One region of the Rhizobium ruizarguesonis genome, then DNA from elsewhere that is predicted to be linked to it. Evidence: predicted binding sites of a transcription regulator. Region 1 holds the regulator's gene; each other region holds the start of a gene.

Evidence for each region. Region 1 encodes LexA, which represses DNA repair genes until DNA is damaged. Its sites were predicted from a motif close to TGTTCNNNNTGTGTTCNG; they were not measured.
Region 2: the regulator LexA is predicted to act here: its motif matches at 6,899-6,916, upstream of J3P73_RS37670 (ImuA family protein).
Region 3: the regulator LexA is predicted to act here: its motif matches at 6,370-6,387, upstream of J3P73_RS23845 (helicase-related protein).

Annotation. Positions count from the first base shown of each region.
Region 1 covers NZ_CP071678.1:2,300,714-2,310,814, reverse strand. The annotation lists gene J3P73_RS11515 (pyruvate dehydrogenase complex E1 component subunit beta) at 1-591, opposite strand, end outside; gene pdhA (pyruvate dehydrogenase (acetyl-transferring) E1 component subunit alpha) at 607-1,653, opposite strand; gene J3P73_RS11505 (FtsB family cell division protein) at 1,799-2,119, opposite strand; gene eno (phosphopyruvate hydratase) at 2,256-3,530, opposite strand; gene kdsA (3-deoxy-8-phosphooctulonate synthase) at 3,672-4,517, opposite strand; gene J3P73_RS11490 (VOC family protein) at 4,514-5,410, opposite strand; gene lexA (transcriptional repressor LexA) at 5,610-6,329, shown strand; gene J3P73_RS11480 (ComEC/Rec2 family competence protein) at 6,310-8,742, opposite strand; gene gltA (citrate synthase) at 9,032-10,101, shown strand, end outside.
Region 2 covers NZ_CP071678.1:4,987,697-4,997,797, reverse strand. The annotation lists gene J3P73_RS24375 (MFS transporter) at 1-52, shown strand, start outside; gene lpxE (lipid A 1-phosphatase LpxE) at 218-952, opposite strand; gene leuB (3-isopropylmalate dehydrogenase) at 1,215-2,327, opposite strand; gene J3P73_RS24360 (pyridoxal-phosphate dependent enzyme) at 2,497-3,429, shown strand; gene leuD (3-isopropylmalate dehydratase small subunit) at 3,490-4,098, opposite strand; gene J3P73_RS24350 (VOC family protein) at 4,233-4,655, opposite strand; gene J3P73_RS24345 (hypothetical protein) at 4,767-5,000, opposite strand; gene J3P73_RS24340 (HpcH/HpaI aldolase/citrate lyase family protein) at 5,139-6,056, shown strand; gene J3P73_RS24335 (DUF1737 domain-containing protein) at 6,056-6,262, shown strand; gene J3P73_RS24330 (metallopeptidase family protein) at 6,337-6,774, opposite strand; gene J3P73_RS37670 (ImuA family protein) at 6,936-7,880, shown strand; gene J3P73_RS24325 (Y-family DNA polymerase) at 7,921-9,336, shown strand; gene J3P73_RS24320 (error-prone DNA polymerase) at 9,333-10,101, shown strand, end outside.
Region 3 covers NZ_CP071678.1:4,887,899-4,897,999, reverse strand. The annotation lists gene J3P73_RS23895 (DUF1868 domain-containing protein) at 1-488, shown strand, start outside; gene J3P73_RS23890 (glutathione S-transferase family protein) at 502-1,149, shown strand; gene rpmF (50S ribosomal protein L32) at 1,305-1,490, shown strand; gene J3P73_RS23880 (hypothetical protein) at 1,636-2,043, shown strand; gene phaR (polyhydroxyalkanoate synthesis repressor PhaR) at 2,038-2,610, opposite strand; gene J3P73_RS23870 (acetyl-CoA C-acetyltransferase) at 2,833-4,014, shown strand; gene phbB (beta-ketoacyl-ACP reductase) at 4,085-4,810, shown strand; gene J3P73_RS23860 (hypothetical protein) at 4,954-5,112, opposite strand; gene J3P73_RS23855 (YMGG-like glycine zipper-containing protein) at 5,304-5,558, opposite strand; gene J3P73_RS23850 (DUF3309 family protein) at 5,586-5,741, opposite strand; gene J3P73_RS23845 (helicase-related protein) at 6,549-9,806, shown strand; gene J3P73_RS23840 (RNA-binding S4 domain-containing protein) at 9,809-10,101, shown strand, end outside.

The DNA of each region.
Region 1 (10,101 bases):
GGCAAAGCCATGCTCGGTGATCGGCGTATCGACGACGCGGCGGGGGCCGAATTCCTGCAGCAGCCCCTGCGTGACCTTGTAGGCGCCCTGATATTCGGCGACTTCCTCGCCCATGACGAAGACGTTTTCGTCGGCGCGCATTTCCTCGGCCATGGCGTCACGAAGCGCTTCGCGCACGGTCGTCGACACCATTTCGGTGCCGGCCGGGATTTCGGGGTCGTTCTGCACCTGGGCTTTCGGCTCGGCCGGAACGGGTGCGGATGCCGGAGTTGCGGCAGCCGGTTTTTCCTCCTGCGCGGCCTGCGGTGCAGCAGCCGGAGCGGACGCAGACATGTCGGATGCGGATTCACCGTCCTGCAGGAGAACGGCGATCTTGGCGTTCACCTTGACGCCTTCGGTTCCGGCAGGAACCAGAAGCTTGCCGATGACGCCTTCGTCGACGGCTTCGACTTCCATCGTCGCCTTGTCGGTTTCGATTTCGGCGATCACGTCGCCTGAGGTGACCTTGTCACCTTCCTGCTTCAGCCATTTGGACAGTGTGCCTTCTTCCATGGTCGGAGAGAGGGCGGGCATGAGGATATCGATAGGCATGGGTTCCCTCCCCGATTAGAGCAGAATGTCGGTATAGAGCTCGGATACATCCGGCTCCGGATCGGCCTGGGCGAAGTCGGCGCTGTCGGCGACGATGTCGCGGACATCCTTGTCGATCGCCTTCAGATCGTCTTCGGAAGCCCAGCCCTTTTCGACGAGGCGAGCCTTGACCTGTTCGATCGGGTCGTGCTCGGAGCGCATCTTCTGCACCTCGTCCTTGGAGCGATACTTCGCCGGGTCGGACATGGAGTGACCGCGATAACGATAGGTCAGCATTTCGAGAATGATCGGGCCCTTGCCGGAACGGCAATGTTCGAGCGCCTCGTCGGCCGCCGCCTTGACGGCGCGGACGTCCATGCCATCGACCTGAATGCCGGGGATGCCGAAGCCGGATCCACGCAGCGAGTAATTCGACTGCGCGGTGGCGCGGGCGGTCGAGGTGCCCATGGCGTAACGGTTGTTCTCGACGATATAGACGATCGGCAGCTTCCAGAGAGCAGCCATGTTGAAGCTCTCGTAGACCTGGCCCTGGTTGGCAGCGCCGTCGCCGAAATAGGCGATGGAGACATTGTCGTTGCCGCGGTAGCGGTTTGCGAAGGCAAGACCCGTTCCGAGCGAGACCTGGGCGCCGACGATGCCGTGACCGCCGTAGAAATGCTTCTCTTTCGAGAACATGTGCATCGAGCCGCCTTTGCCGTGGGAATAGCCGCTGCGACGCCCGGTCAGTTCCGCCATGACGCCGCGCGCTTCCATGCCGGTTGCCAGCATATGGCCGTGGTCGCGATAGGCGGTGATGACCTGGTCGCCATCCTTCTGCGCCATCTGCATGCCGACGACGACAGCTTCCTGACCGATGTAGAGGTGACAAAAGCCGCCGATGAAGCCCATGCCGTAAAGCTGACCGGCCTTCTCCTCGAAGCGGCGGATCAACAGCATCTCGCGATAGGCCTTCAGCTCTTCATTGCGATCGAAGTCGGCTACCGGGCCGCCATTCGATGCTTTGGCTGCCGGTTTTGCTGCAGTTTTGCGGCTGGAAACGGTCGCGGTCTTTCGCGGCGCCATTCAACCCTCCCTATGGGTTTGTCGTTTCTTGGTGGCGCGTACCATAGGGAAGAAATATGACCACAGCAATGCCATAATTGCATGGCTCGTATTCGGCACTAAATTATTGATAAATATACAGAAATAGCAATTAACCAATTTCAAGTTAATTGGAATAGTGATTGAATACGACGATCTCGTCCGCGCGCGACATATTGAGCTGATAGCGCGCTTTTTCGTCCAGCATATCCTTGTCGAGCGAGCCGTCACTCAGGAGCGCGACCTGATTTTCCAGATGTTCGCGCTTCGCCTTCAAGATCGCAAGCTCTTTGTCACGCGCGACACGCTGATGCTCGAACGCCTCCGTCGCGCGCAGGCCGTAATCGCCATGGATGCAATGATAACCGAAATAGGAGAGGAAGGCGACCGTCATGGCCGGAATGACGAAGCGGCCGATCTTTCTCTTCTTATGATGCTTTGTCCACATACACGCATGCTCTTGAACGCATTACCAATTCGTTCAATCTAGCGCGCAGAGATTAACCGTTCGTTGACTCTAAAAACCGCGCAATAAAAAACCCGCGCCGAGAGGCGCGGGCCAAACCATTGGAAATCAGATCCGATCAGCCGCGAATGATCGAGCGGCCGGCATACTGGGCCTGCGGGCCGAGGCCTTCCTCGATGCGGATCAGCTGGTTGTACTTGGCAAGACGGTCAGAACGCGACAGCGAGCCGGTCTTGATCTGACCGCAGTTGGTGGCGACCGCGAGATCGGCGATGGTCGAATCTTCGGTCTCGCCGGAGCGGTGGGACATGACGGCGGTATAGGCCGCCTTGTGCGCCGTGTTGACGGCATCGAGGGTTTCCGTCAGCGAGCCGATCTGGTTGACCTTGACGAGGATCGAGTTGGCAACACCCATGCGGATGCCGTCGCGAAGACGGGCGGAGTTGGTGACGAAGAGATCGTCGCCGACGAGCTGGGTCTTCTTGCCGGCCAGGTCGGTCAGCGTCTTCCAGCCATCCCAGTCGTCTTCGGCCATTCCGTCCTCGATCGAGATGATCGGATACTTGGCGGCGAGCTCGGCCAGATATTCGGCCATGGCGCCCGATTCCAGCGTGCGGCCTTCCCCTTCGAGAACGTATTTGCCGTCCTTGAAGAATTCCGTCGAGGCGCAATCGAGGCCGAGGTAGATGTCCTCGCCCGGCTTGTAGCCGGCTTTCTCGACCGACTTCATGATGAAGTCGAGAGCTTCCGGCGCGCTCTTCAGGCCCGGTGCGAAACCGCCTTCGTCGCCGACATTGGTGTTGTGGCCCTGTGCGGCAAGTTCCTTGCGCAGCGTATGGAAGACTTCCGAACCCATGCGCACGGCTTCGGCGATCGTATCGGCGCCGACCGGCAGGATCATGAACTCCTGGAAATCGATCGGGTTGTCGGCGTGGGCGCCGCCGTTGATGATGTTCATCATCGGCACCGGCAGCAGGCTGGCGGAAGCGCCGCCGACATAACGGTAGAGCGGCAGGCCGGAAGCCTGGGCGGCAGCCTTGGCAACGGCGAGCGAGACGCCGAGGATGGCGTTGGCGCCGAGGCGCGACTTGTTCGGCGTGCCGTCCAGCTCGATCATGATGTTGTCGATCTGGATCTGGTTTTCGGCGTCAATGCCGCCGATCGCGTCGAAGATCTCGGTGTTGGCGGCGTCGACCGCCTTTTGGACGCCCTTGCCGAGGTAGCGCTTGCCGCCGTCGCGCAGTTCGACCGCCTCATGCGCGCCCGTCGAGGCGCCCGAGGGAACGGCCGCGCGGCCCATGCTGCCATCTTCGAGATAGACATCGACTTCGACGGTGGGGTTGCCACGGCTATCGAGAATCTCGCGGGCGATGATATCGGTGATTGCAGTCATGGGTTCTTCCTGCTCGGTGGGTGATAAGTCGGTTCGAAAACTGTCTTAGTCGAAGGCGGGCAAATTACAATGCTGCAATTTCCAGCCTTCGAACCGTGTTCGGATCTCGCCTATAGCACGATCATGTCAGGCTGTTGAACGTCAAGCCTTGGCGACCGCATCGAAGGCGAGCAGCTTTTCAAGCAGCCGCGGCATGTCCTTGAGATAGACCATGTTGGGGCCGTCGGAAGGTGCATTGTCGGGGTCCTGATGGGTTTCGATGAAGACCCCGGCGATACCGGCAGCCACCGCTGCGCGCGCCAGCGTTTCCACGAATTCCCGCTGACCGCCGGAAGAATCGCCCTGCCCGCCCGGCTGCGCCACAGAATGGGTCGCATCGAAGATAACAGGGGCGCCCATCGCTGCCATGATCGGCAGCGAGCGCATGTCGGAGACCAGCGTATTGTACCCGAAGGAGGCGCCGCGCTCACACAGCAGCACGTTCGGATTGCCGCTGGCATTGAGCTTCTTCAGGACGTTCTTCATATCCCAGGGAGCGAGGAACTGGCCCTTCTTGACATTGACGACGCGGCCGGTCTTGGCGGCGGCGATGAGAAGGTCGGTCTGGCGGCAAAGGAAGGCCGGGATCTGCAGGACGTCGACGACCTTTGCCACCTCCGCGCATTGCTCTGCGGTATGAACGTCGGTCAGGACAGGAAAGCCGAATTCCTTCTTCAGGTCGGCAAAGACCTCCATGCCCTTTTCGATCCCGATACCGCGTTCAGCCGAGAGCGAGGTCCGGTTCGCCTTGTCGAAGGAGCTCTTGTAAACGAGGCCGATGCCGAGCTTTTCACAAAGCTCTTTCAGCGTGCCGGCAACCATGAAGGCGTGGTCGCGGCTCTCCATCTGGCAGGGGCCGGCAATCAGCGACAGGCGGCCGGTATTGGAAAAGCTGACCTGGCCTTGGCCCTCGCCGATCCTGACTTCTGAATTCGTATCAGTGCTCATCGTGTTTCCTCGAAGGCGAAGAGCGCGCCCTGCCCGGGCGCAGGCTTCACCACAATGCGATTGTTCTTGCGCGTGTATGTCACCCCGTTAGCAGCCAAATGCGCTTCTGTCACGGCAAGATCGGCGACGGCAAAGAGGATTGCCCTGCCGCGCAGGCCGCGATCGCCGGATGAGACGGCGATGTCGAAATAGGCTTCCAGCCCTTCCTGCGTCATCAGGCTGATTTTCGCGTTCGACGCTGCGATATTGACGCCAAAACTCGTTTTCTCGACTGTCGCTTGCGCCACGGCAAGGCCGACGAAGGCAGCAAAGGCGGCGGCGTCGGGTGCGCAAAGCGCTATCTCGGTTATGCCGCTGACGCCATTGGCATGCGTCTCCAGCGCGCCGCGGTCGGCCGGCAGCGGATTGACGCGCTCGACGGTGAAGAGGAAGAGGTCAGGCGCGCGCAGGTCGCCGGCGAAAGCCAGTTTGAAGCCGGCAATCGTCTGCGCACCGTCCGGCATCGTCATCGGCCGGGTGAACTGCAGCACTTCGCCAGCGCTCGATCCGTCGCCGACGAAGTTCTGATGATCGAGGCTGGCATCCTCACTGCCGAAAGCCAGCCCCGAAAGCCCTTCCTCGCCGCAGCGGAAGCGGAAGGCACGGTTGCGGGCGGTGAAGACATTGCCTTGCCGCGCAGAAGCCTCGCTCTCCTCGGCGCTCGCAATCCCGAGCGGCTCCAGATAGGTCTTGTCGGCAAAAAAGACGCAGGCATTCTCCGTTCCGAAGGGATGGCGCGCATCGGCGGCAACGGTGAAGCCGAGCTTGCCGATCCTTTCGCGCGCCACATCAATATTGACGACGGGCAGCACGACATGATCCAGCGGATGCGGTTTGGCGGAATGCGTGTTCATCATAATCCCTCCTCAAAACGGCAAGAGATTTGCGACAGCGCCACCCTCAATGCAAGACTTGTGTCCCAATCCGGCCAATGAAAATAAAAATCTCGACGAGTTGGCGCGAAGTTTTACGGAAATTTAGCTACTTGCGGAACACATATGGAACATATAGTGTCTGTTCTGGATTTGTTTCAATCACGAGGTCACAACGTCGATGCTCACGCGCAAACAACAGGAGCTTCTCCTTTTCATTCACGAGCGCATGAAAGAATCCGGCGTTCCGCCGTCTTTCGACGAAATGAAGGATGCGCTGGACCTCGCCTCGAAGTCCGGGATTCACCGGCTGATCACGGCGCTCGAGGAACGTGGCTTCATTCGCCGCCTACCGAACCGTGCTCGTGCGCTTGAGGTCATCAAGCTTCCGGAGGCCTACAGCCCCAGCATTCAGCCCCGGCGCGGCTTTTCGCCGAGCGTCATCGAGGGCAGCCTCGGCAAGCCCCAGCCGGTCGCCGCCCCCGCTGCCGCAAAACCCGTTGCCGACAACGGCAACTCGGTTTCCGTGCCGGTCATGGGCCGTATCGCCGCCGGCGTTCCGATCTCGGCGATCCAGAACAATACCCACGACATCGTCGTTCCGGCCGACATGCTCGGTTCCGGTGAACATTATGCGCTGGAGGTCAAGGGCGATTCGATGATCGACGCCGGCATCTTCGACGGCGACACGGTGATCATTCGCAACGGCAGCACCGCAAGTCCCGGTGACATCGTCGTGGCTCTCGTCGACGACGAGGAAGCAACACTCAAACGCTTCCGCCGCAAGGGCGCCTCGATCGCGCTCGAAGCCGCCAACCCGGCTTACGAGACCCGAATCTTCGGGCCGGACCGCGTCAAGGTGCAAGGCAAACTCGTCGGTCTCATTCGCCGCTATCACTGACACTGGGCGGGCCGGATTCGGCAAAACTGTTGCTGCGCCAGTCATAGGCGCGATGGCGCATCCATGGCCGCGACAGATCATCGAATGCGGCTGTGACGTCCAGGCCGGCATCGGCGAAGCGTAATTCGACGGAACCGGTCCTGCGCAGCGTCTCACCGGTGAAGAGCGTCGCACCTGAGCGGCAGCTGTTGAAGCGCAGGCGCACCGACGTCACGACGATATCGGCCGCATCGCAGGCCGGACCGAGATAGGCGGCATTGTCGATGACAGCAACCACGCGACCATTGCCAAGCCTTGATGTGCACCAGGCCTTCTTGACGCAAGAAAAGCGGTTTGCGTCAGCGCTCGTTGCAGCCGCCCGCATCGCCGACCTTGCTTCGTTCTGCTGATCGCGGGAAAGCCTGACGCGGCGGTCTTCTCCCTCCGGCGGGATAGCAGGCCCCTCCAGCATCTTCGGCGGGTGATGCGTCGGCAGGACCAGCGCTCTCTGCCACTGGTCGAAGATGAAATCCGGCGGTCTTTCGCGGTTGGAAGCCATGGCCGCCGTCTCGACGACCGCGACGAGACCACCATCCTCCGAAATTACCAGATCCGGCGGCCGGGGAACTGGCAGAAGCAACAGGATGAGTGTTGCGACCGCGATGATTGATGTGCCGATATGGCGCAGCCGGGTGCGGAGCAGCGTCAACAGCAGAAAGCCGGCGACGGCGACCGCGAAATACCAGGCGGGCAAGCGGCCGACGTCGATATTGCCACCCCAGCCGGACACGGTCTTTGCGACCGCGATCACCAGATCGAGGCCGAATCCGACGACCTTCCAGGGCAAAACGTCCAGACCGAAAGGCATGAGCAGCATCGCCAGCAGGCCGGCCGGCATGATGATGAAGGAGATGATCGGCATCGTCGCGAGGTTTGCCGGCAGGCCGTAGGCGGTCAAGCGATGAAAATGCTCGATCGAAAACAGCGCGGTGGAAAACCCACCGATCAGCGAGGTCAGGAAGACGCCGCCGAAGAAGCCCGCAACCGTAACGATGGGCCGAAACACCGGCAGCTTCAGGAAGGCGTTTTCGCGGATGCCCCGGTCCTTCCACAGCTGATAACCCGATACCAACGCCAACGTCGCGGCAAAGGACATCTGGAAGCTCGGACCCAAGACCTCGGACGGTGAAATGGCGATGATGACAAGCGCGGAGAGCGCGACGTTGCGCAGGCTGATCGACGGCCGGTCGAAGAAGACCGCAATCAACATGATGGCCATCATGATGAAGGCGCGTTCGGCGGAGACCGCAAAGCCCGAGATCAGGAAATAGGCCGTGACGGCAAGCAGCGCGCCGGCGGCGGCGATCTTCTTGGTCGGATAGGCCTGGGCGACGCCGGGAAAGAGGCTGAGCAGCATCCGGAAACCGACGAAGAAGATGCCGGCCGACAGCGCCATGTTGAGGCCCGAGATGGCGATGATATGAGCCAGGCCGGACTGGCGCAGCGCCTCCGTCGTTTCATTCGAGATGGCACGCCGCTCGTCCGTCACGAGAGCAGCGGCGAAAGCGCCGGTGTCGCCGGGTAGGATCGACCTTATGCGGTCGCCAATGCCGCTGCGCAGCCGGTAGAGCCCTTCGAGCAGTGCTTCCCACGTCGATCTTGCGGCCTGCGGACCTGCCTGCAAGTCGACCTTCTCCGGCGCCCCGTAGAAGAAGCCGTTGGCGCCGATGCCATCGAAATAGGCACCGAAGCAGAAGTCGTTGAGCTCAGGAAGTGCCGGGCCTGCCGGCGGCGTCAGCCGCGCCCTGCCGGTGATGATATCACCGATTTCGAAAGGCGCCTCCGCGCCGCGGGCGATCGCGGTTATGCGTTCCGGCGGCCGCTTCACCTCCGGCGCCTCCGTGCCGGTGACGGCAAGAATATAGCGCCACCGGCCGCGACCGTCGCCTTCGCGCCGTTCGACACGGCCGGTCACCGTCGTCGTGACGGCGGAATCGAGGATCACGGTCGAAGCCCGCCGGCTCTCGAGCTGCGCCGAAACCACGCCGCAGGCCACAAGTGCAAGCGCCAGCAGCGTTGCCCGCAACGCCGCCCGGCTGCGGCTGGCGATGAGAACCGCGACGGTCAGCACCAACAGGCAGAGCAGCGATGCAACGAGCGGAAAGTCCGATGCGGCCAGAAACCAGAAGGCTGCCCCGGCGCCGAGGAAGACCGGCGAGACCAGCAGCAGACGGCCATGGTCCGCCTCTTCGCCCAGCAAGCGCATGCCGATACACAGCGATTGCGAGGCTGCCGCCGGCAGCCGGTACCGCAAGGGGCTCGTCGACTGCGTCCTTGCCGGCCGCGTCACCACAACAGGCGGAGAAAAACCGGCAGTGTCGGCAAGGCCGGCGCCTGCTTCCGGCCGCAATTCGACTGTCGTCAACTCCTGCATGTGCCGCCCAAGATCACCCGCCCAGGCAGCCAGAATGCAACCGCCAATCAAATCCGGCAAGAATAATCGATTGAAAAGCGAGGGAAAATTGAAGGAGCCAAAAGAGCAGTCGAATCATCGGCTTCGATATGCGTATAGCTCATCGCTGCACTGCCTAAAAGATGATGCCGCAATGCACAAAATGCCGCCACGGTAACTTGGCATTAGCCTCGCGATCATATAGCTATCGATGAGGACGCTTAACCCCTATGGCGCTTTTATGGCGCCACCGCCATTTCGGAGGATCAGCATGACGGATCAAAGCGCTACAATAAAAATCGGTGACAAGTCTGTCGACCTTGCTGTCAAAAGCGGCACGATCGGCCCGAGCGTCATCGATATCGGTGCCCTCTACAAGAACACGGCTTCCTTCACCTACGATCCGGGTTTCACCTCGACTGCATCCTGTGAATCGAAGATCACCTACATCGACGGCGACGAAGGTGTCCTGTTGCATCGCGGCTATCCGATCGAGCAGCTCGCCGAGCATGGCGACTTCCTCGAGGTCTGCTACCTGCTGCTTTACGGCGAGCTGCCGACCACCGTGCAGAAGAAGGATTTCGATTACCGCGTCACGCACCACACCATGGTGCACGAGCAGATGAGCCGCTTCTTCACCGGCTTCCGCCGCGATGCGCATCCGATGGCTGTCATGTGCGGCTGCGTCGGCGCGCTGTCGGCCTTCTATCACGACTCCACAGACATCACCGATCCGCACCAGCGCATGGTCGCCAGCCTGCGTATGATCGCCAAGATGCCGACACTTGCCGCAATGGCCTACAAGTACCATATCGGCCAGCCCTTCGTTTATCCGAAGAACGACCTCGACTACGCCTCGAACTTCCTGCGCATGTGCTTTGCTGTGCCTTGCGAGGAATATGTGGTCAATCCGGTGCTTGCCCGCGCCATGGACCGCATCTTCATCCTGCATGCCGATCACGAGCAGAACGCTTCGACCTCGACCGTCCGTCTCGCCGGTTCGTCGGGCGCCAACCCGTTCGCCTGCATCGCCGCCGGTATCGCCTGCCTCTGGGGCCCCGCCCACGGCGGCGCCAACGAAGCAGCGCTCAACATGCTGCACGAAATCGGCACAGTCGACCACATTCCGGAATATATCGCTCGCGCCAAGGACAAGAACGATCCGTTCCGCCTGATGGGCTTCGGCCACCGCGTCTACAAGAACTATGATCCGCGCGCCAAGATCATGCAGAAGACGACGCATGAAGTGCTCGGCGAACTCGGCATCAAGGACGATCCGTTGCTTGAAGTGGCGATGGAGCTGGAGCGCATCGCGCTCACCGATGAATATTTCATCGAGAA
Region 2 (10,101 bases), 2.4 Mb from region 1:
CCTGATCTTCCTGCCGGAAACGAAGAACAGGGATATCCACGCCATGGATTGAGAGGCGGTTTGAGGCCAATCCGCGCTTGAGAAAAAGGCCCGGCGCTCACAAGGCGCCGGGCTTTCCATATTACAGCGCCGCGTGTCTTTTCGGATGCGCAAAGGACGCTGTAACATTTTGAATTGCTGGATAATTTTATCCTTAAATCGATTCCGATTTAAGGAATTATGCAGTGCGAAACAGCCGCTTCGAGACTGGCCAGCCATCCGGCGCCAGCTTGAAGAGCAGGCCACAGCGCGCGTAAACGATCGCCGTCAGCAGCGAGAACCAGGCGCCGAAAGCAAGGCCGGCGATGACGTCGCTCGGATAATGGGCGCCGACCATGACACGTGTCATGCCGAGCCAGATGGCGCAGGCGATGAAGGCAATGCGATAGCGTGGAAATAGCAGGGCGAAGGCGGCGAAGAAGGCGCCGACCGTGGTGGAATGGCCGGACGGGAAACTTTCGAAAGCGGAATGGCCCGAAAAGGGCGTGAAGGAAAAGATGCCGTAGTCGTGGAAATGATCGGGACGCGCCCTGCCGATCGCCCGCTTCAGCAGATTGGCGAGCAGGCCTGAGAAGACGACCGTGGTGAAGAGATAGGCGCCGATCCAGCTAACATAAAGCGCCTGTGCCTTGGAGCGCGCCGTCTTCACAAGCTTGTAGCCCGCCCGGCCCTGAAAAAACAGCAGGATGCTGGTGTAGATCAGCCAGGCGGAATCACCGAAACCGGTCAGCATCTCGCCGAGGTGCTTCACCGGTGCAGGAGCCTTGCTGGCGCCGATCGGCGCGTCGAAGAGCAGCATGGAGAGGATCACGGCATTCAACGTGATGAAGAGGCAGGTCTGCCAGCGCAAAGGCGGCATGCCAGCACTGCTCCGGCGCCAACGCCTGTTCAGGGAAGCCCAAAATGCCCGCATTCCGTCGTCCGTTCGAATTTGCCCTAAAGTGCCACGACGCGCTAAGGACGCTCTATTATTTTGAATTGGCGCATAATCCATTGGAAGATCGTTTCCAATGTCGAGGTTATGCGCTCGTTAAAATCCGGCGCAAAAATACACGAGATTGTGGCCGAGGATAGTCGGTTTGGGATAATTCGACCAAGCCGATGCGGCCCGCGTTCCTGGGAAAAAGCCCTCCGCAAGAATCCTGCGAAGGGCCGAAACTGTTTCACGTGAAATATCAGGCGGAAAGCGTCTTGAACTCGGCGAGGATCGTATCGCCGATCTCGACGGTCCCGACCTGTCTTGCGCCGTCGGCCATGATGTCACCAGTGCGGATGCCCTTGTCGAGCACGTTGGCGATCGCCTTTTCCAGATCGTCGGCTTCCTTCACCAGATTGAAGGAGTAACGCAGGCACATGGCGAATGAAGCGATCATGGCGATCGGATTGGCGATGCCCTTGCCGGCAATGTCGGGGGCCGAGCCATGCACCGGCTCGTAGAGCGCCTTGCGCTTGCCGGTCTTGCCGTCAGGCGCGCCGAGCGAGGCCGACGGCAGCATGCCGAGCGAGCCGGTCAGCATGGCGGCGACGTCGGAGAGCATGTCGCCGAAGAGATTGTCGGTGACGATGACGTCGAACTGCTTCGGCTGGCGCACCAGCTGCATGCCGCCGGCATCGGCCAGCATGTGTTCGAGTTGGACGTCGGAATATTTCGCCTTGTGCGTCTCGGTCACCACCTGGTTCCAGAGCACGCCCGACTTCATGACGTTGCGCTTTTCCATGGAGCAGACGCGGTTTTGCCGAGTGCGGGCCATTTCGAAGGCGACACCGGCGATGCGCTCGATCTCGTAGGTATCGTAGACCTGCGTGTCGATGCCGCGCTTCTGGCCGTTGCCGAGATCGATGATCTCCTTCGGCTCGCCGAAATAGACGCCGCCGGTCAGCTCGCGGATGATCAGAATGTCAAGACCTTCGACCAGCTCCGGCTTCAGCGACGAGGCCGCGGCAAGGGCCGGATAGCAGATGGCGGGGCGCAGGTTTGCGAAGAGCTGCAGATCTTTGCGCAGGCGCAGCAAGCCAGCTTCCGGGCGCACTTCGTAAGGCACGCTATCCCATTTCGGGCCGCCGACGGCGCCGAAGAGAACGGCATCGGCGGCAAGCGCCTTCTGCATGTCGGCTTCCGAAATCGCCGCGCCATGCGCATCGTAGGCGCAACCGCCGACAAGGCCTTCGTCGGTGACGAAACCGGCATTCATTGCCTCGTTCATATAGGCGATGATCTTGCGGACCTCGCCCATGGCCTCGGGACCGATGCCGTCACCCGGCAGCAGGAAAAGATTGCGCGCTGTCATGAAACCCTCCTGGGAAAAACAAGTTGCGGTTTCTTAGACCCCGGAAATGGGCATTTCAAGCGAGAGAAGGGGTGAATCGGTACGCTTCGCTCTGAGCAGCGATGATTGCTCCTGTGCCCGCAAACGGATTAGAAAGGCAGCTCCACCTTATTTCCCTGGATGGTTCCCCATGCCTTTCGTACCTCTCCATCTCGACACGCCCTTGGTTCAGACAGCACCTGGCTATAGCGCCAGCGGCAAACCGCTCTGGCTGAAGCTTGATGCGCTGCAGCCTGCAGGCAGCTTCAAGCTGCGCGGCGTCGGCCGGCTTTGCCAGCATGAGGTGGAAAATGGCGCGCGCGAGATCTTCTGTGCTTCCGGCGGCAATGCCGGCATTGCGGCAGCTTATGCCGGCCGGGCGCTCGGTGTGCCGGTCACGATCGTCGTGCCGGAGACGACAGCGGCCGATGTCCGCCAGACGATTGCCGCAACGGGCGCCAATGTCCTCGTTCATGGTTCGGTTTTCGATGAGGCCAATGCCCATGCGGTCGAACTCGCCCGAAGCCGCAAGGCAACCTATGTGCACCCCTTCGACCATCCGCTTCTGTGGGATGGCCATGCCACGCTGATCGACGAGGTGGTGGCGAAGGGGGCAAAATTCGATTGCGTCGTCACCAGTGTCGGCGGTGGCGGGTTGCTTGCCGGCATTGTCGAGGGCTTGAAGCGAAACGGGCTTTCCGATGTGCCTGTTATCGCCGTCGAAACGGAAGGGGCGGCTTCGCTGAACGCCAGTCTCAGGGCGAATGAGCGCATCACCCTTCCCGCCATTACCTCGATTGCCAATTCGCTCGGCGCGCGGCAGGTGGCACAGCATGTCTTCGACCTGCCGAAGCATCATCCAATCGAAAGTGTTGTCGTCAGCGACGCCGATGCCGTTGCCGCCTGCCTGAAATTTGCCGATGCGCAGCGCATTCTGGTCGAGCCGGCTTGCGGCGCGGCCCTTGCTGTTGCCGATGTGCATGCCGGACTGCTTCAGCGCTTCGACAATCCGCTTATCGAAGTCTGCGGCGGCATCGGCGTGTCGCTCGAAAAACTCAGGGGCTGGAAAGAAAAATTTCTTTGACCCACACCAAAGAAAAAGCCGGGCAAAGCCCGGCTCGATCGGTTACCGATTGAATTGGGCTCAGGCTGCCCAGGGGTGCGAAGCGGCGTTCTTCTTTTCGAAGCTATCGATCGCCTTGCCCTTTTCGAGCGTCAGGCCGATATCGTCGAGACCGTTCAGCAGGCAGTGGCGCTTGAATTCGTCGAGATCGAACTTGATCAAGCCACCATCGGGGCCGGTGATCTCGAGGTTTTCGAGGTCGACGGTCAGGATGGCATTGGAGCCGCGCGAGGCGTCGTCCATCAGCTTGTCGAGGTCTTCCTGGCTGACCTTGATCGGCAGAATGCCGTTCTTGAAACAGTTGTTGTAGAAAATGTCGGCGAAGCTGGTCGAGATCACGCAGCGGATGCCGAAATCGAGAAGCGCCCAGGGGGCGTGCTCGCGCGAGGAGCCGCAGCCGAAATTGTCGCCGGCAACGAGGATCTTGGCATCGCGATAGGCCGGCTTGTTCAGCACGAAATCCGGGTTTTCTGAGCCGTCCTCATTGTAGCGGGCTTCCGCGAAGAGGCCGGTGCCGAGGCCGGTGCGCTTGATCGTCTTCAGATAATCCTTCGGAATGATCATGTCGGTGTCGACGTTGACGACCGGCAGCGGCGCTGCAACGCCCGTGAGCTTCACGAATTTATCCATGATCCATGCTCCATTTCAGCAAATCTACTTTCTGAATTTGCATCTAGTCCAGTTTTTCGCCGAAATGAAGGAGAATCTTTTCACAGACGGCGGCCACGCGACGTTTCGCGCGATCCGCCGATTGAGCCTATCCCTTATTTGGACGGTGCGTTCAGGCCCCAGAGGACGCCGAACGGATCACGAAGCTGGCCGTAGCGGTCACCCCAGAACATCAGTTCGACCGGCATGACAACATCAGCGCCGGCAGCCACGGCACGGTCCCACCAGAAATCGATATCGTCGATCACCAGTTGAATGGCGAAGCCTTCATGGCCTTTGAAGGGATGGCCGTATTCGGGATAGGCATCCGACAGCATGAGGGAGCTGCCGTTGATGTAGAGATGCACATGCATCGTTCGGCCGCTCTCGTCGACCGGCACGAGATACGCCTCTTCGGCGCCGAAAGCCTTCTTGTAGAATTCCGCAGCTTTCAGCGCGCCATCGACCGTCACATAGGGCAGCAGGCCATTCTTGACCGGTGGCATCTTGATCGGGTTGCTCTCTGTCGTCGTATCCATACTTGTCCTCCATTCGTTTTTGAAGCGCGGGCTGAATGCCTGGCTGCTTCAAAGACGTAACATGGAAGCGCGATGCGACAGTGTCGGCCAAATTTTTCAGCGAAAAGATGATCAGAGATCGATGATCGTGCCGCGGCCGTCGTTCCACACCCGCATTTCGCGCTGGCCGTTGTTTGCCTTGGCGCGAACCGGAGCGGGCTTCATCTTCATCGAAAGCGCACGTCCGACCATGATCACGGTCAGGATGCCGCCGGCGGCGAGCGTCACCGAAAAGGTGAGAAGCAGCATAGCCACGAAAACGGTGGCGCCGGCAAGCATGAGGAAGATGGAGCGAATGTTCTGCATGGTTAGAGACCTTTCTTCGGAAAGGAATGTGGTCCTTCTCTTTCCTCTCTGCAAGGCAAGCATGGCTTTTTGTTGTTCTGCTCGATGTTCTGGGGTGGGCTGCTTGCTTCGGCTTTCAAAGCTTGGCAGTAATTCCCCATGAGCCGAAACCCCACGACCCGCTCCGCCCGCCTGCGCCGTTCGGTGTTGAGCGTACCTGCCATCAATCCCCGCGCCCTCGAAAAAACCCATGCTGTCGATTGCGATGCGGTGATCTTCGATCTCGAGGATTCCGTGGCGCCGGAAAGAAAGGCGGAAGCGCGGGAAAATCTGAGGCGCTTCTTTTCGGCTCGGCCGCTGGAAGGCAAGGAACGGATCATCCGCATCAATGATCTGTCGACCGATTTCGGTCTGGCGGACATGGAACTGGTAATCGCGCTCAATCCCGACGCCGTGCTGCTGCCGAAGGTCGACGAACCGCAGGATGCTATGGCGCTCAGTGACCTTCTCTCCGAGGCCGATGCACCGGAAGATCTGCGCATCTGGGCGATGATCGAGACACCGCGCGGCATCCTGAATGCGGCTGTTATCGCCGAAGCCGGGCGCACACCGGGCTCGCGGCTCGATTGCCTCGTCGTCGGGCTCAACGACCTGCGCAAGGAAACCGCCGTGCTTCCACAGCCGGGGCGGAGCTATCTCGTGCCGTGGCTGATGCAGGTCGTCCTTGCGGTCAGCGCCTACGGGCTCGATGCGATCGACAGCGTCTTCAACGATTTCAGGGACGAACAGGGTTTTGATGCCGAATGCCTGCAGGGCCGGGCCATGGGCTTTGCCGGTAAGATGCTGATCCATCCGGCGCAGATCGAGCCCGCCAACCGCCATTTTGGCCCCGATCCGGCAGCGATTGCGGAAGCGGAGGCGATCATATCAGCCTTTGCCGATCCTGCCTCCGATGGGCTGAACGTCATCAATGCAGGCGGGCGGATGGTCGAGCGGCTGCATCTTGTCCAGGCGGAAAGTCTGGTCCATAAAGCGCACTTGATCGCAGCCCGCGCTGCAGCACGAAAGACGATGTGATGAAACTCTACCGCTTCCTGACCGGTCCCGACGATGCTTCCTTCTGCCACAAGGTCACTGCCGCCCTCAACAAGGGCTGGGCGCTTGAGGGCTCGCCGACCTATGCCTTCAATGCCGCAACCGGCGCGATGCAGTGCGGCCAGGCCGTCGTCAAGCATGTCGAAAGCAAGGATTACGATCCTGAGATGAAGCTCTCCGAGCAGTGAGGCTCAGCGCATAACCCCGAAAATCGCAATCGATTTTCGGAAAGGATTATGCGTGATTGAAAGTAATGGAGCGTCTAGCGTTCGGCAGCTTCCTCGGCGCTTGCCTCGATCCGCTCCATGTCATCGTCGCTCAGCCCGAAATGGTGGCCGATCTCGTGGATCAGGACGTGGGTGATGATATCGCCGAGCGTCTCGTCGTTCTCGGCCCAGTAATCGAGGATGGGGCGGCGGTAGAGGCGGATGCGGTTCGGCATCTCGCCGGTTTCCAGCGTGAAACGTTCGGAAATGCCCCTGCCCTCGAAAAGGCCGAGCAGATCGAAAGGGGTTTCCAGCGCCATGTCCTCGAAAACGTCGTCATCGGGAAAATCTTCGATCTCGATCGTGAGGTTGGTCGTCAGCTGGCGAAATTCATCCGGCAGATGGCTATAGGCCTCCATGGCCAGCGACTCGAAGGTGCTGATCGTCGGCGCATGGCGGTCCCGCCAATCATCGCTCTGGTCTATGCGGGCCATGAATATTCCTTCCTTTGCCGGCCCATATAGAACCTTTATCGCCGATTTTCGAGTGCGGAATCAAAGGCAGGAATAAATTCATAGAAAATGGCCGTTGACTCTTCATTAGCTCTCTGGAATCTATAAGAACATAACAGGAACAAGACGAATTGGAGAACGCCATGGCGCAGCACGCCCTGGCGCGCGAGCGGCTTTTTGCGCTCCGCGAAACCATCGCCAGACTGGAGGGAAAGCTCGCACCGGCGCTTGCCGCGGCGGAGCGGGAAGCCCTGGCGGCAGGAGGTAAGACACCCCGGAGACGCATTTTGCCGCCCTTGGCGTTTGGGGTTGAGTTTCTCGACGGGGCGCTGGAAGGCGGGTTGCCGCTCGATGCGATCACCGAATTCCGCTCGGCTCTGTCTCGTGATGCAGGTGTGGCAAGCGGGCTGGCGATGGCTGTTGCCGCGCGGCTGCAAAAACAGGAAGCGGATGCCGGCAGGCTTATGCCGTTACTCTGGATTGGCGATGCCGTCGGCACGCTGGAGGCCGGTCGTCCTTATGCACCCGGGCTTCGGGATTTCGGGTTGAGCCCGGAGCGGTTTCTCCATGCGGCGCCGCGCAAGCTGGACGAGGCGCTCTGGCTGGCGGAGGTGGCGGTGGAAAGCGCTGCCTTCTCGGCCGTCATCTTCGAAGTGCGGGGCAATCCCGCCCATTTCGGCCTGACCGAAAGCCGCAGGCTCAGTCTCAGGGCGCATGCTGCCCGCCGTCCGCTCTTCCTTGTCCGCCAAGCGGGAGCAGAGGAGGCAAGCAGTGCGGCCTTCCGTCTGCATGTCGAACCAGCCCCATCCGGTCTGCGGCCGTTGCTGGATGGATCGAAACTTTCCGGCAGCATCGGCAATCCGATTTTCCGTCTCACGCTGGAGAAGAGCCGCAATCCGGCCCCGCTCTCCTTTCTTCTGGAGTGGAACCCCCATGACCGCCAATTTCTCCCTGTCGCCGAACCAAACCTCGTTCGTCCTCCAGGCGAACAGTCAGCGCATTCTGGCGCTCAGCTTCCCGCATCTGCCAACGGACCGCATCGCCCGCAAGCGATGGGGGCTCTCCTGGCGTTCGAAAGGGCGTCCTGAAACGCCGCCTATCGTCTGTTCCGGCAAGCTCAACAATGCCATGCGGCTGACGGCACTGGACGAGTTGGCCGAGAGGCTGGGGTTGAGGAAGGAGCTGGGCGTTGCCGAAGCGCGCGCCATGTACCCCATGCTCGAGGTTGCGGAAGAGGATCCGGCGGCCGACCGCCGGTTGCTGGAGGCAATTGCCGACTGGTGCGACCGCTATACGCCGCTGGTGGCGTTCGACGGCAAGGACGGTCTGTTTCTCGACATTAGCGGCTGCGCCCATCTCTTCGGCGGTGAAAAGGCGCTTCTCAAGGATGTGCTGTCGCGGCTTTTCCATATGGGATTCGATGCTCGCGGCGCGGTCTCATCGTCATCGGGCCTTTCCTGGGCCGCGTCCCGCTTCGGGCAAGGCGGCGTGATCGGGGACGAGGCGGCGGAACATGTGCTGATGTCCTTGCCGGTTGCAGCCTTGCGGCTGGAAGGACAAACCGTCGCTGCCCTGAAGAAGCTCGGTCTGAAATATATCGGCGACGTCATCGATGCACCGCGAGCGCCGCTGACCCGCCGGTTCGGCCCGGAGCTGCTTCTGCGTCTCGACCAGGCGCTGGGACGTGAAGAGGAGCCGGTCTCGCCCCGGCGTCCTGTTGCCAGCCTCTCGGCCGAAAGCCGGCTGATTGAGCCCATCGGGACGGAAGAGCAGATCCTTGCCGTCACCAGGCAGGTCGCCATGTCGCTGCAGCCGTCGCTGGAGGCGCGGGGGGCTGGCGGGCGGGTGTTCGAACTGGTCCTGTTCCGCGTCGACGGCAGGGTCTTTCATATCTCCGTCGGCGCTTCGCAGCCGCTTCGCGAACCAAAGTTCATCGCCGGGCTTTTTTCCGAGCGATTGCAGGCGGTCTATGACGATCTCGATGCCGGCTATGGTTTCGAGATCCTGCGGTTGAATGTGTTGCGGCACGATCCCTTCAACGAGGCGCAGGGTGATTTCGAGGGTGACCGGCAGGGAGAGATTTCGCTTTCGGCCTTCGTCGACCGGGTCTCGGCCCGACTTGGTGCGGATTGCCTGCAAAGCTTTCAGCTTCGCGAGAGCCATGTTCCGGAACGCGCCGTCATCACGGTTCCTGTGATGGAGAGCCTTCCCAGGCGGAAGGCGGAGCAGGACATCCAACTTCCTTTCCGCGAAGAGCGCCCGCTGCGGCTCTTTGCAACGCCGGAGCCCGTCGAGACCATACTTGCCGAAGTGCCCGATGGTCCGCCGCAGATCTTCCGCTGGCGGCGCATGCAGCATCAGGTGGCAAGAAGCGAAGGGCCGGAACGGATTGCCATGGAATGGTGGATCGATGGGAATGACGCCGAGGCGCGTGACTATTTCCGCATCGAGGACGAGACCGGACATCGCTTCTGGATCTATCGTCGCGGCTTCTATGGTCGGGAACTCGATCCGCGCTGGTTCATGCATGGTGTCTTTGCATGAGAACCGCACCCGCATTTTGCGAGATCGGCGCGAGGACGAATTTCTCGTTTCTCGAAGGCGCCTCCAGCCCGGAAGAGATGGTCGTGCAGGCCGCTTCGCTGAAGCTCGGCGGCCTCGGCATTGCGGACCGGAATTCGGTTGCCGGCGTGGTGCGGGCACATGCGCAGGCGGAGCAGCTTGAGGAGAGATACAAAAACAGGGATGCGATTTTAGCCGAAGCGAAGAAGAAGGGAAAAACGGAGGTCATTCTCGATCCTATCCGGGTTCAGCCGGGCGCTCGTCTCGTCTTTTGCGATGGAACGCCTGATGTCCTTGCCTATCCGCGCAACCGGCGCGGCTGGGCAAATCTCTGCCGTCTTCTCAGCGCCGGTAATCTGAAAAAAGAGGCGGTCAAGGGGACCTGCATACTGACGGAAGCGGAGCTCGTGGAATGGGGGGACGAGATGATGCTTGCCCTCGTTCCCGATCGCACCCTTGTCGATCATCAGGCGGGTCAGTCGACGCTGGAAGATTATCTGGAACGGTTTCGCAGACGCTTCCGCAAGGCTTTTTTTATGGCGCTGGCGCCAGCCTATGATGGCCGCGACAGGCAGGTCTTTGCGGTGTTTTCCATGCTTGCTGCCCGAAATCGCGTGCCGTTGATTGCGACCAACCAACCACTTTACCATCATCCCGAACGCCGGCCGCTTTCGGATGTCGTGATCGCGATCCGGGAGCATGTGCAGATAGCGCAAGCCGGATTCCTGCTGGCGCCGAATGCCGAAC
Region 3 (10,101 bases), 2.5 Mb from region 1:
CAAGCATTCACATGACGCTTTTCGAAGGTGTCATCGAGACCAGGCGCCGCCAGGATTGCTGGCCGGGCGATCTCCCGCTCGATACGCCGATCGACGACATGACCGCGCTGATGGCGGCCAGGCTGGAAGGTTTCTCGATGTTCGACCCCTTCAAGGTCGCCATCGCCGAAGCGCGTCCGTCAGGCCTGCTCGTCGACGGGGCCACGGCGAACGACCGCAAGGTCATGCGCGCCTGGCGCAGCGCACTGGCCGATCTTCTCGGCTATCGCCAGCCGAACCATGAGGACTATAAGTTCCACATAACCTTCGCCTATGCGATCGAACGGCTGGAGGACGAAGCCTTGCCGCGCTGGCAGGCGATGCTCGATGACGTGGCCGACGATATCCGCCGCAAGGCCGCTGTTTTCGAGCTGACACCGCCGGCATTCTGCATGTTCGAGGATATGAACCATTTCCACGAATTGCTGATCTTCGATTTCGAAGCCTGAACGGGAGAGCCTCATGGACAAACCGACGCTTTACATCGCCAACAAGAACTATTCCTCCTGGTCGTTCCGGCCGTGGATGGCGCTGACGGCTGCCGGAATCGATTTCGAGGAAGTCTTGATCCCCTTCGACGATGCGGGTGGCAATCCCAATATCAAGGCGGTATCGCCGACCGGGCGGGTGCCGCTTCTCAAGCACGGCGCATTGAAGATCTGGGAATCGCTGGCGATCATCGAATATGTCGCCGAACTTTATCCGGACGCCGGCCTTCTGCCGAGGGATCGGGCCGAGCGGGCGCTCGCCCGCTCGGTTTCGATGGAAATGCTCTCGAGCTTTCGGGCGCTGCGCAGCGCCTGCCCGATGAATATCCGCCGGCCGAAGGGCAAGATCGCGTTGCCGGATGGTGTCGACGCCGATATCAGCCGCATCGAGACGATCTGGCGCGACCTCCTGCAGCAATCCGGCGGACCGTTTCTCTTTGGCGCGTTCAGCGGGGCGGATGCGATGTTTGCGCCTGTCGTCAACCGGTTCGACATCTATGATCTCGTCAGCCGAAACGACATCCTGGCCTATATGGAGACCATGAAGGCGCATCCGGCCTGGCGGAAATGGGAAGAGGCGGCCCGCGCCGAGCCTTGGATCGTACCGGAGGACGAAGTCTGAGCCTGGAATCATCGGCTTCGCAAAAAATACGCATGGGGACTGGTCAAGGCCACCCCTTGCATGTATAAGCGCGCCAAATTCCGAAATCGCGACATGTCCGTTTCGGCCGCCAGTGTGGCCGTGGGAATGTTTTGCCCGCAAGTGGAGTAAGAGAAATGGCTGTACCGAAGAGAAAAACAAGCCCGTCCAAGCGCGGTATGCGCCGTTCGGCAGACGCCCTGAAGGCTCCGACCTACGTCGAAGACAAGAACTCCGGCGAACTGCGTCGCCCGCATCATATCGACCTGAAGACCGGTATGTATCGCGGCCGCCAGGTTCTGACGCCGAAGGAAAGCGCATAATTTCCCGATCCGGCTTGTCCGATCAAAGTTTTAAGGCCGGCGTCACGCCGGCCTTTTGCATTTCGACGATATAATATTTGCAATGACTTGCAGTCAGGCAACGGTTTGCGGCAGTATTCTTCCATGATGCGCTGGGAGATTGCAGATGATAGCCGCCATGCCCCTAATGATTATCCCGTTTATTCTTTACAATCTTGCGATGCTGGGCCTGATGGGCGATGGCGGCATTCCGGCACTGCAACATGATATCATCGTACTGTCGATGATCTCGGGCGCCATCTGGAGCATGGCGCTCGGCGATCTTTTCATCGTCATCGCACTTGTCGTGCTGTTCTTCGAAATCCTCAAAGCGACCAGAACCGGTCCCGGCAATCTCGTCAACCACATGCTGTCGATGCTGGTGTTCATCGCGTTCCTGGTCGAGTTTCTGCTCGTCCGGGATGCTGCGACGCAGGTGTTCTTCATTTTGATGACGATCGCTCTGATCGATGTCATCGGCGGTTTTGCCGTGTCGATCCGGAGCGCCGGGCGGGATGTCTCGATCGGATTATAGGTTGTCGAGCTTGTTCTGAAGGGCGCGGAGCTGTTCCTTCAACTCGTCGATATCCTTGGCCTCGGCCTTGCGGCTTTCCTTGGCGGGCGGCGTCATGAAGGGCGAGAACATCTGCATCGCCTGCTGAAACAGCTCGGTATTGCGGCGAACATGGTCCTCGACCATCTGCATCGGCAACTGCAGGTTCTTGCCGAGCGGCGTTTCGCCGAAGGCGCGGGTCACCTGCTCGCGCATCTGGGCCTGCTGTTCGGTGAAGGAGCGCATCGAATGTTCGAGAAAGCTCGGCACGACCATCTGCATCTGGTCGCCGTAATAGGTGATGAGCTGGCGCAGGAAGGAGATCGGGAGCAACGTGTTGCCGGTCTTCGATTCCTGTTCGAAGATGATCTGGGTCAGCACCGAATGGGTGATGTCATCTCCGCTTTTTGCATCTTGTACGGTAAATTCTTCGCCCTTCTTCACCATCTCCGCCAGGTCTTCCAGCGTCACGTAGGTGCTGGTGCCCGTGTTGTATAGGCGGCGATTGGCGTATTTCTTGATAACGATCTGACCCTCATGCTTCGCCATATCAGTCTCCTGAACCCCCGTCTGATTTATGGATATTCCTCCACTTGAGACTGTAAACGCAAAAGAAGGCCGGTGACAATCTCTTTGTGCGATGCGGCAAACCTTTCACAGAGCAGATGAATCGGGCTTTCGCGGAAGGCTGCCGGTCTTCGCGTTTGACTTGTGCTCCAAGCTTTGCCAGTTTCCACTTATGTAAGTGAGACGAAAACGAGGAGCGTCCCCATGAGCAATCCATCCATCGTCATCGCCAGCGCCGGGCGAACAGCAGTCGGCGCCTTCAACGGCGCTTTCGCGACAGTCCTCGCGCATGAGCTCGGGGCGGCCGTCGTCAAGGGCGCTCTCGAGCGCGCAGGCGTCGATCCCGGCGAGGTGGATGAGGTGATCCTCGGCCAGGTGCTTTCCGCCGGTGAGGGCCAGAACCCGGCCCGCCAGGCGGCGATGAAGGCCGGTATTCCGCAGGAAGCGACGGCCTGGGGCGTCAATCAGCTCTGCGGCTCGGGCCTGCGCGCGGTCGCGCTTGGCATGCAGCAGATCGCCACCGGCGACGCCAAGATCATCGTTGCCGGCGGCCAGGAATCCATGACGATGGCGCCGCATGCCGCGCACTTACGCGGCGGCGTCAAGATGGGCGACATGAAGATGATCGACACGATGATCAAGGACGGCTTGACCGACGCTTTCCACGGTTACCACATGGGCATCACCGCCGAGAATGTTGCGCGCCAGTGGCAGCTTTCGCGCGATGACCAGGATCAATTCGCCGTCAGCTCGCAGAACAAGGCGGAGGCAGCGCAGAAGGCCGGTCGCTTCGTTGACGAGATCATCCCCTACGTCATCAAGACACGTAAGGGCGACGTTACGGTCGATGCCGACGAATATATCCGTCACGGCGCTACGCTGGAGGCGATGGGGAAATTGCGCCCGGCCTTCGACAAGGACGGCACGGTCACGGCCGCGAACGCGTCCGGCCTCAACGACGGCGCCGCTGCGGCGGTGCTGATGAGCGAAGCGGAGGCGGTCCGGCGCGGCATCCAGCCGCTCGCCCGCATCGTTTCCTGGGCAACGGCGGGTGTCGATCCGCAGATCATGGGCACTGGACCAATCCCGGCGTCGCGCAAGGCGCTCGAGAAGGCCGGCTGGTCGGTGAACGATCTCGATCTCGTCGAAGCCAACGAGGCCTTCGCGGCGCAAGCCTGCGCCGTCACCAAGGATCTCGGGTGGGATCCGTCGATCGTCAACGTCAACGGCGGGGCGATTGCGATCGGCCATCCGATCGGCGCCTCCGGCGCGCGCGTTCTCAACACGCTGCTGTTCGAAATGAAGCGCCGCGGCGCGAAGAAAGGTCTCGCCACGCTTTGCATCGGCGGTGGCATGGGTGTGGCCATGTGCTTTGAAGCGCTTTAAATAGCATACGATCCATGTTTGATTGAAGATCCCGCCAAGCGGCGGGCGAAAAACAAAAGGGGAGCGGAACATGAGCAGAGTGGCTTTGGTCACCGGGGGCACACGCGGCATCGGCGCGGCAATATCCATGGCACTGAAAAATGCCGGATACAGGGTCGCCGCCAGCTATGCCGGCAACGACGAGAAGGCCAAAGCCTTCCACGACGTTACCGGCGTTCCGGTGTTCAAATGGGATGTTTCGGATTACCTCGCCTGCGGCGAGGGAATTGCCAGGGTCGAAAGCGAGATCGGTCCGGTCGAAATCCTCGTCAATAATGCCGGCATCACCCGCGACGCGATGTTCCACAAGATGACGCAGCAGCAATGGCATGAGGTAATCAATACCAACCTCACCGGCCTGTTCAACATGACGCATCAGGTCTGGACCGGCATGCGTGACCGCAGCTTCGGCCGTATCGTCAATATCTCGTCAATCAACGGGCAGAAGGGCCAGATGGGCCAGGTGAACTATTCGGCGGCCAAGGCGGGCGATCTCGGCTTCACCAAGGCGCTGGCTCAGGAAGGCGCGAACAAGAACATCACCGTCAACGCCATTTGCCCCGGTTACATCGGAACGGAAATGGTGCTTGCCGTGCCGGAGAAGGTGCTGAACGAACGCATCATTCCGCAGATCCCCGTCGGCCGTCTCGGCGAACCGGAAGAGATCGCGCGCTGCGTCACCTTCCTCGTCTCCGACGATGCCGGCTTCATCACCGGTTCGACGCTGACGGCCAATGGCGGACAGTTCTTCGTCTAGGCATTGCTTCTTCGACTGAACAGTACGGATTAGATTCAAAACAATGGCGCGTCCGGCAGGACGCGCCATTGCTGTTTATCGATGTCTGTCGGTGATGCCGGCGGCGATCTTGTGACCGAAGTGGTGGTGCGTTTTCGGGAAGATCAAGAGCGGCGGTCGGTGTTCGGATGTCGCTGTGTCCGAACTCTGGCCGGCACTTTGCGCAGCGAGCGGTCTTCGCGGCTGAGGGCTGATATCGTGGTCGTCAGGAAAGCCGACGCGATGAGAACGACGACGAGAGAATTCAAGAAAATCTGGGTCATTGGAGGCGTTCCTTTCAACTGCGCTCGGCGGCTGTGCCTGCCGCTGCACTCGTGAAAGAAATATGTGCCTGCCCGTTGGGCGGTGGTAGATTTGACTTTCGCAACCGATTGTCAACGTCACGTTGACGAATGGACCAGCAAAGAAAACGGGCGCCGAAGCGCCCGTTGGGAGTCCGAGATGCTTTTGCCGATCAGCAGCGGGCCTCGTAGCGGCGGCCGTAGCGGTCGCGATAGACGCAGTAGCCGCGGCGTTCGACCGAGTGGCCGATCAGGGCGCCGGTCAGGCCACCGGCAACGGCGCCGACGGCTGCGCCGCCCCAGCTGTTGGTGACGACACCGCCGATGACCGCACCAGTGCCGGCGCCGATCGCCGTGCCTTGTTCGGTCGCTGTGCAAGATGCGAGTGCGCCGACGAGCGCACCAATAAGAACAATCTTCTTCATCATGTCGTAACTCCCCAGGTTAGTTGGCCTTTAGACGCGGCCCATTAGTACAAGGATAATGATAATCACGAGAACTAGCCCCAAACCGCCAGAAGGTCCATAGCCCCAGCCACGGCTATAACCCCAATTCGGCAAGGCTCCGATCAAGAGCAGAATGAGGATAACAAGTAGTATTGTGCCAAGCATGGTGTGTTTCCTTCATTTCACCGGCAATTTGGATGGACGAGAAACACGCATTGGCGATTTTTGTTCCCGGTTGAGCTCCGAATTGTGAGGAGCCCTGATTCAGGGTTTAATTTCCGTCATTTCGGAAAATTGCCGCTATGGTTAAAAAGACATGCAAATACAATATGTTGCGGTGAACAAAGCGGGAAAATCGAGATGTCGCCGATTCGTCAGCGATTCGTTCCGTGTTTGATCGGAGCCCCAACATGGGCCGCCTTGACTTAACGCCGTCTGAATCCAGCTCTCGAAAGATTAGTGCCGATGCGACGCGGCGGGGCAAAGGGATCTGCCATCGATCCGCATCTAGCATCCGGACCTGAGGCCGCTACCAGATGTGGCCGTGAACGAAAGGTGAAAATGGTGGAGTCAGCGATTCGTCTCCGATTCGTTCCGGCTTTGGTCGAGAGGTTAATTTCGGGCGGATTTTCGCCCGTTCAACATGGGGGCGGGAATCGTCACCCGCGACCTCGAAAATGCAAACGGGAGAGAGTCTCGCGATTCAGCATCTAGTGGGAAAAAGTGATTCAAAATCAATACTTAGCCGTGAACAAAAGCTGAATCAGCGAGAGTCAGCGATTCGTCGCTGATTCGTTCTCACGCTGTTCCGAATCGGAAATTCGGGCATTCCGCACGACTCGCAAAGGTCGTAATCCCCGAGGCATTTTGAAATCTGCCCTTGCGTTTGCGGCGGCAGCTGTCCATGTGTTCTCTGCTTCCATCCAGGAAGCAAGATTTTCCTGGGGCCACCCGCCTCATTTGCATGGACTCATGACTCTGACTTCGCAGCCGATGATTCTGAGCGGGCGCGGTGTGACCGCGGTGCTCGGGCCGACCAATACCGGCAAGACCCATTATGCCATCGAGCGCATGGTCGCGCACGGTACGGGCATGATCGGCCTGCCGCTCAGGCTACTGGCGCGCGAGGTCTATACGCGGGTGGTGGAGAAGGTCGGCGCGCAGAATGTGGCGCTGGTCACCGGCGAGGAAAAGATTTCGCCGCCCAATGCGCGTTTTTCCGTGTGCACCGTCGAAGCGATGCCGCGCGAGACCAAGGCCGCCTTCGTCGCGATCGACGAGGTGCAGCTCGCCGGCGATCTCGAGCGTGGCCATATCTTCACCGACCGCATCCTGCATCTTCGCGGCCGCGAGGAAACGCTGTTGCTCGGCGCGGCGACAATGCGGCCGATCCTGCAGCAGCTCCTGCCCGGCATCAATATCGTCGAGCGGCCGCGGCTTTCGCATCTTTTTTATGCCGGGCAGAAGAAGATTACCCGACTGCCGCAGCGCTCGGCCATCGTCGCCTTCTCCGCCGACGAGGTCTATGCCATCGCCGAGCTCATTCGCCGGCAGCGCGGCGGCGCGGCCGTCGTGCTCGGTGCGCTGAGCCCGCGCACCCGCAATGCGCAGGTGGCGCTCTATCAGGCGGGCGACGTCGAATATCTGGTGGCGACCGATGCGATCGGCATGGGCCTCAACCTCGATGTCGATCACGTCGCCTTTGCCCAGGACCGGAAATTCGACGGTTACCAGTTCCGCAATCTCAATCCGGGCGAACTCGGCCAGGTCGCCGGGCGTGCCGGGCGGCACGTGCGAGACGGGACCTTCGGCGTCACCGGACAGGTCTCGCCTTTTGACGAGGAGCTGGTGCAGCGCATCGAGGGGCACGAATTCGACAACGTCAAGGTTTTGCAGTGGCGGACGACGGAGATGGACTTCTCCTCGATCGCATCGCTGCGCGCCAGCCTTGAGGCGGCACCGCGTGTGCCGGGGCTGACGCGGGCGCTGCCTGCGGTCGACCAGCAGGCGCTGGAACAGCTTTCGCGTTATCCCGAGGTCATCGATCTCGCTGACAGGCCGGCGCGCGTCGAAAAACTCTGGGAGGCTTGCGCGCTTCCCGACTATCGGCGTATCACCCCAGCACAACATGCCGATCTTATCTCGACCCTCTTTTCCGATCTCGTCCGCTATGGCACGGTGAACGAGCAGTTTCTCGCGGAGCAGGTTCATCGCTCCGATCGAACAGATGGCGAAATTGACACGCTTTCGGCGCGAATCGCGCAGATAAGGACCTGGACCTACGTTTCGAATCGGCCCGGTTGGCTTGCCGATCCGACACACTGGCAGGAAAAGACGCGGGAAATCGAAGATCGATTGTCCGACGCGTTACATGAAAGGTTGACGAAACGCTTTGTTGATCGCAGGACATCTGTGCTCATGAAGCGCCTGAGAGAGAATGCGATGCTGGAAGCTGAAATCAGTGTGAATGGCGATGTCTTCGTTGAAGGACATCATGTAGGGCAATTGAGCGGATTCCGCTTCACGCCGGTGGCGGGAACGGAGGGACCGGATGCCAAGGCGGTTCAGGCTGCGTCGCAGAAGGCGCTCGGGCTCGAGTTCGAAGCCCGCGCGGCCCGGATGCATGCCGCCGGCAACAGCGATCTGGCGATCGGCTCGGATGGTTTGATCCGGTGGCTGGGCGATCCGGTGGCGCGGCTTTCGGGCAGCGATCACATCATGCGTCCGCGCGTGATCCTGCTGGCTGACGAGCAACTGACGGGTAATGCGCGCGATCACGTCGCCGCCCGCATCGAGCGCTTCGTCAATCATCATATCAGCACGGTGCTGAAGCCGCTCGACGACCTGTCGCGCGCCGAGGACCTGCAGGGACTCGCCAAGGGGCTTGCCTTCCAGCTCGTCGAGAATCTCGGGGTGCTCTTCCGCCGCGACGTGACCGAGGAGGTGAAGTCGCTGGACCAGGAGGCCCGTGCTTCCATGCGCCGCTACGGCGTGCGTTTCGGCGCCTATCATATCTTCGTTCCCGCACTTCTGAAGCCGGCGCCGGCCGAGCTCATTACGCTGCTCTGGGCGCTGAAGAATGACGGTTTGGACAAGCCGGGCTACGGCGATCTCATTCCCGTGCTTGCCGCTGGCCGCACCTCCGTGGTCACCGATCCGAGCTTCGAGCGGATGTTCTACAAGCTGGCCGGCTTCCGTTTCCTCGGCAAGCGTGCCGTGCGCATCGACATTCTGGAACGGCTTGCCGATATCATCCGTCCGTTGCTGCAGTGGAAGCCTGGTCAAAACAACCGTCCGGAGGGCGCCTATGACGGCCGTCGCTTCACGACGACGACGGCGATGCTGTCGATCCTCGGTGCGACACTCGAGGACATGGAAGAAATCCTCAAGGGACTTGGCTATCGCGCCGATGCCGTGAAGGCGGAAGAAGCATCGGTCCATCTTGCGACGCAGGATGCAGCCTCAACGCCTGCCGTCAGCGCGCAAACGCCCGTGGAAGAGACAGCCGAAAGGGCCGACCACGACGATGCCGACGGCGCCGCTGAAGAGACTGCTGCCGAGCCATCCGCAACCGAGGCGGCTTCGGCGGTCGTCGACGCGCCCGTGACGGAAGCGGTCGAAACAGCCGCTCCGGCTGAACCGATCGAGACATCCACTCCTGCGGAAGCCTCAGTCGCCGAAGAAACCTCCGCTCCTGCTGAAGCGGTATCGGCTCCCGAGGAAGCAGAAGCCGGCGAGCCGGTAGAACCGAAGCCGGTTCTTCTGTGGCGTCTCGGCGGTCGCAACGACAATCAGCGCCAGGCGCGCGGCGGGCATGGCGAACGCCGTGGCGGCCAGGGCCAGGAGCGCGGTCAAAACCAGGAGCGCGGCGACCGCAATCGCCGGCCGGGCGGCGGTGAAGGCGGCGAGGGCAATCGCGGTGGCGACGGCCGCGACAACAATCGCCAGAACCGTGGCAAGGACGGCGCCGGTCGCGATGGCGGCCGACCACAGCAGGCAAGGGGCGATCGCAATAACCAACCACGGGGCGACCAGCCGCGCGGTGACCGGCAGGATCGTGGCGATCGCAAGGATCGCGGCGAGCGTAACGATCGTAACGACCGCAATAACAATCGTGGCGGCTCACAGCCGCTGCGCTTCGAGGCTAAGCCGCCGCGCAAGGAGAAGCCGATCGATCCGGATTCGCCTTTCGCCAAGCTCGCAGCTCTCAAGGAGCAGATGAAGAAGTAATCATGAGCGTGGAGACACAGCCGACAAGCGGTTCGCGCCAGCGCATCGACAAGTGGCTGTTCTTCGCGCGCATGGCGAAGTCGCGCTCGTTGGCGCAGAGCCATATCCAATCGGGCCATGTGCGCATCAACGGCGAGCGTTGCAACCATCCGAGCCAGATGGTCAAACCGGGCGACCGTATCGAGCTCAAGCTGGAGCGGCGCGATGTCGTTCTCGTCGTGCGCCTTGCCGGCGAGCGGCGGGGGCCTTACGAGGAGGCGCGCCTGCTCTACGACGACCAATCCCCGCCGCCCGA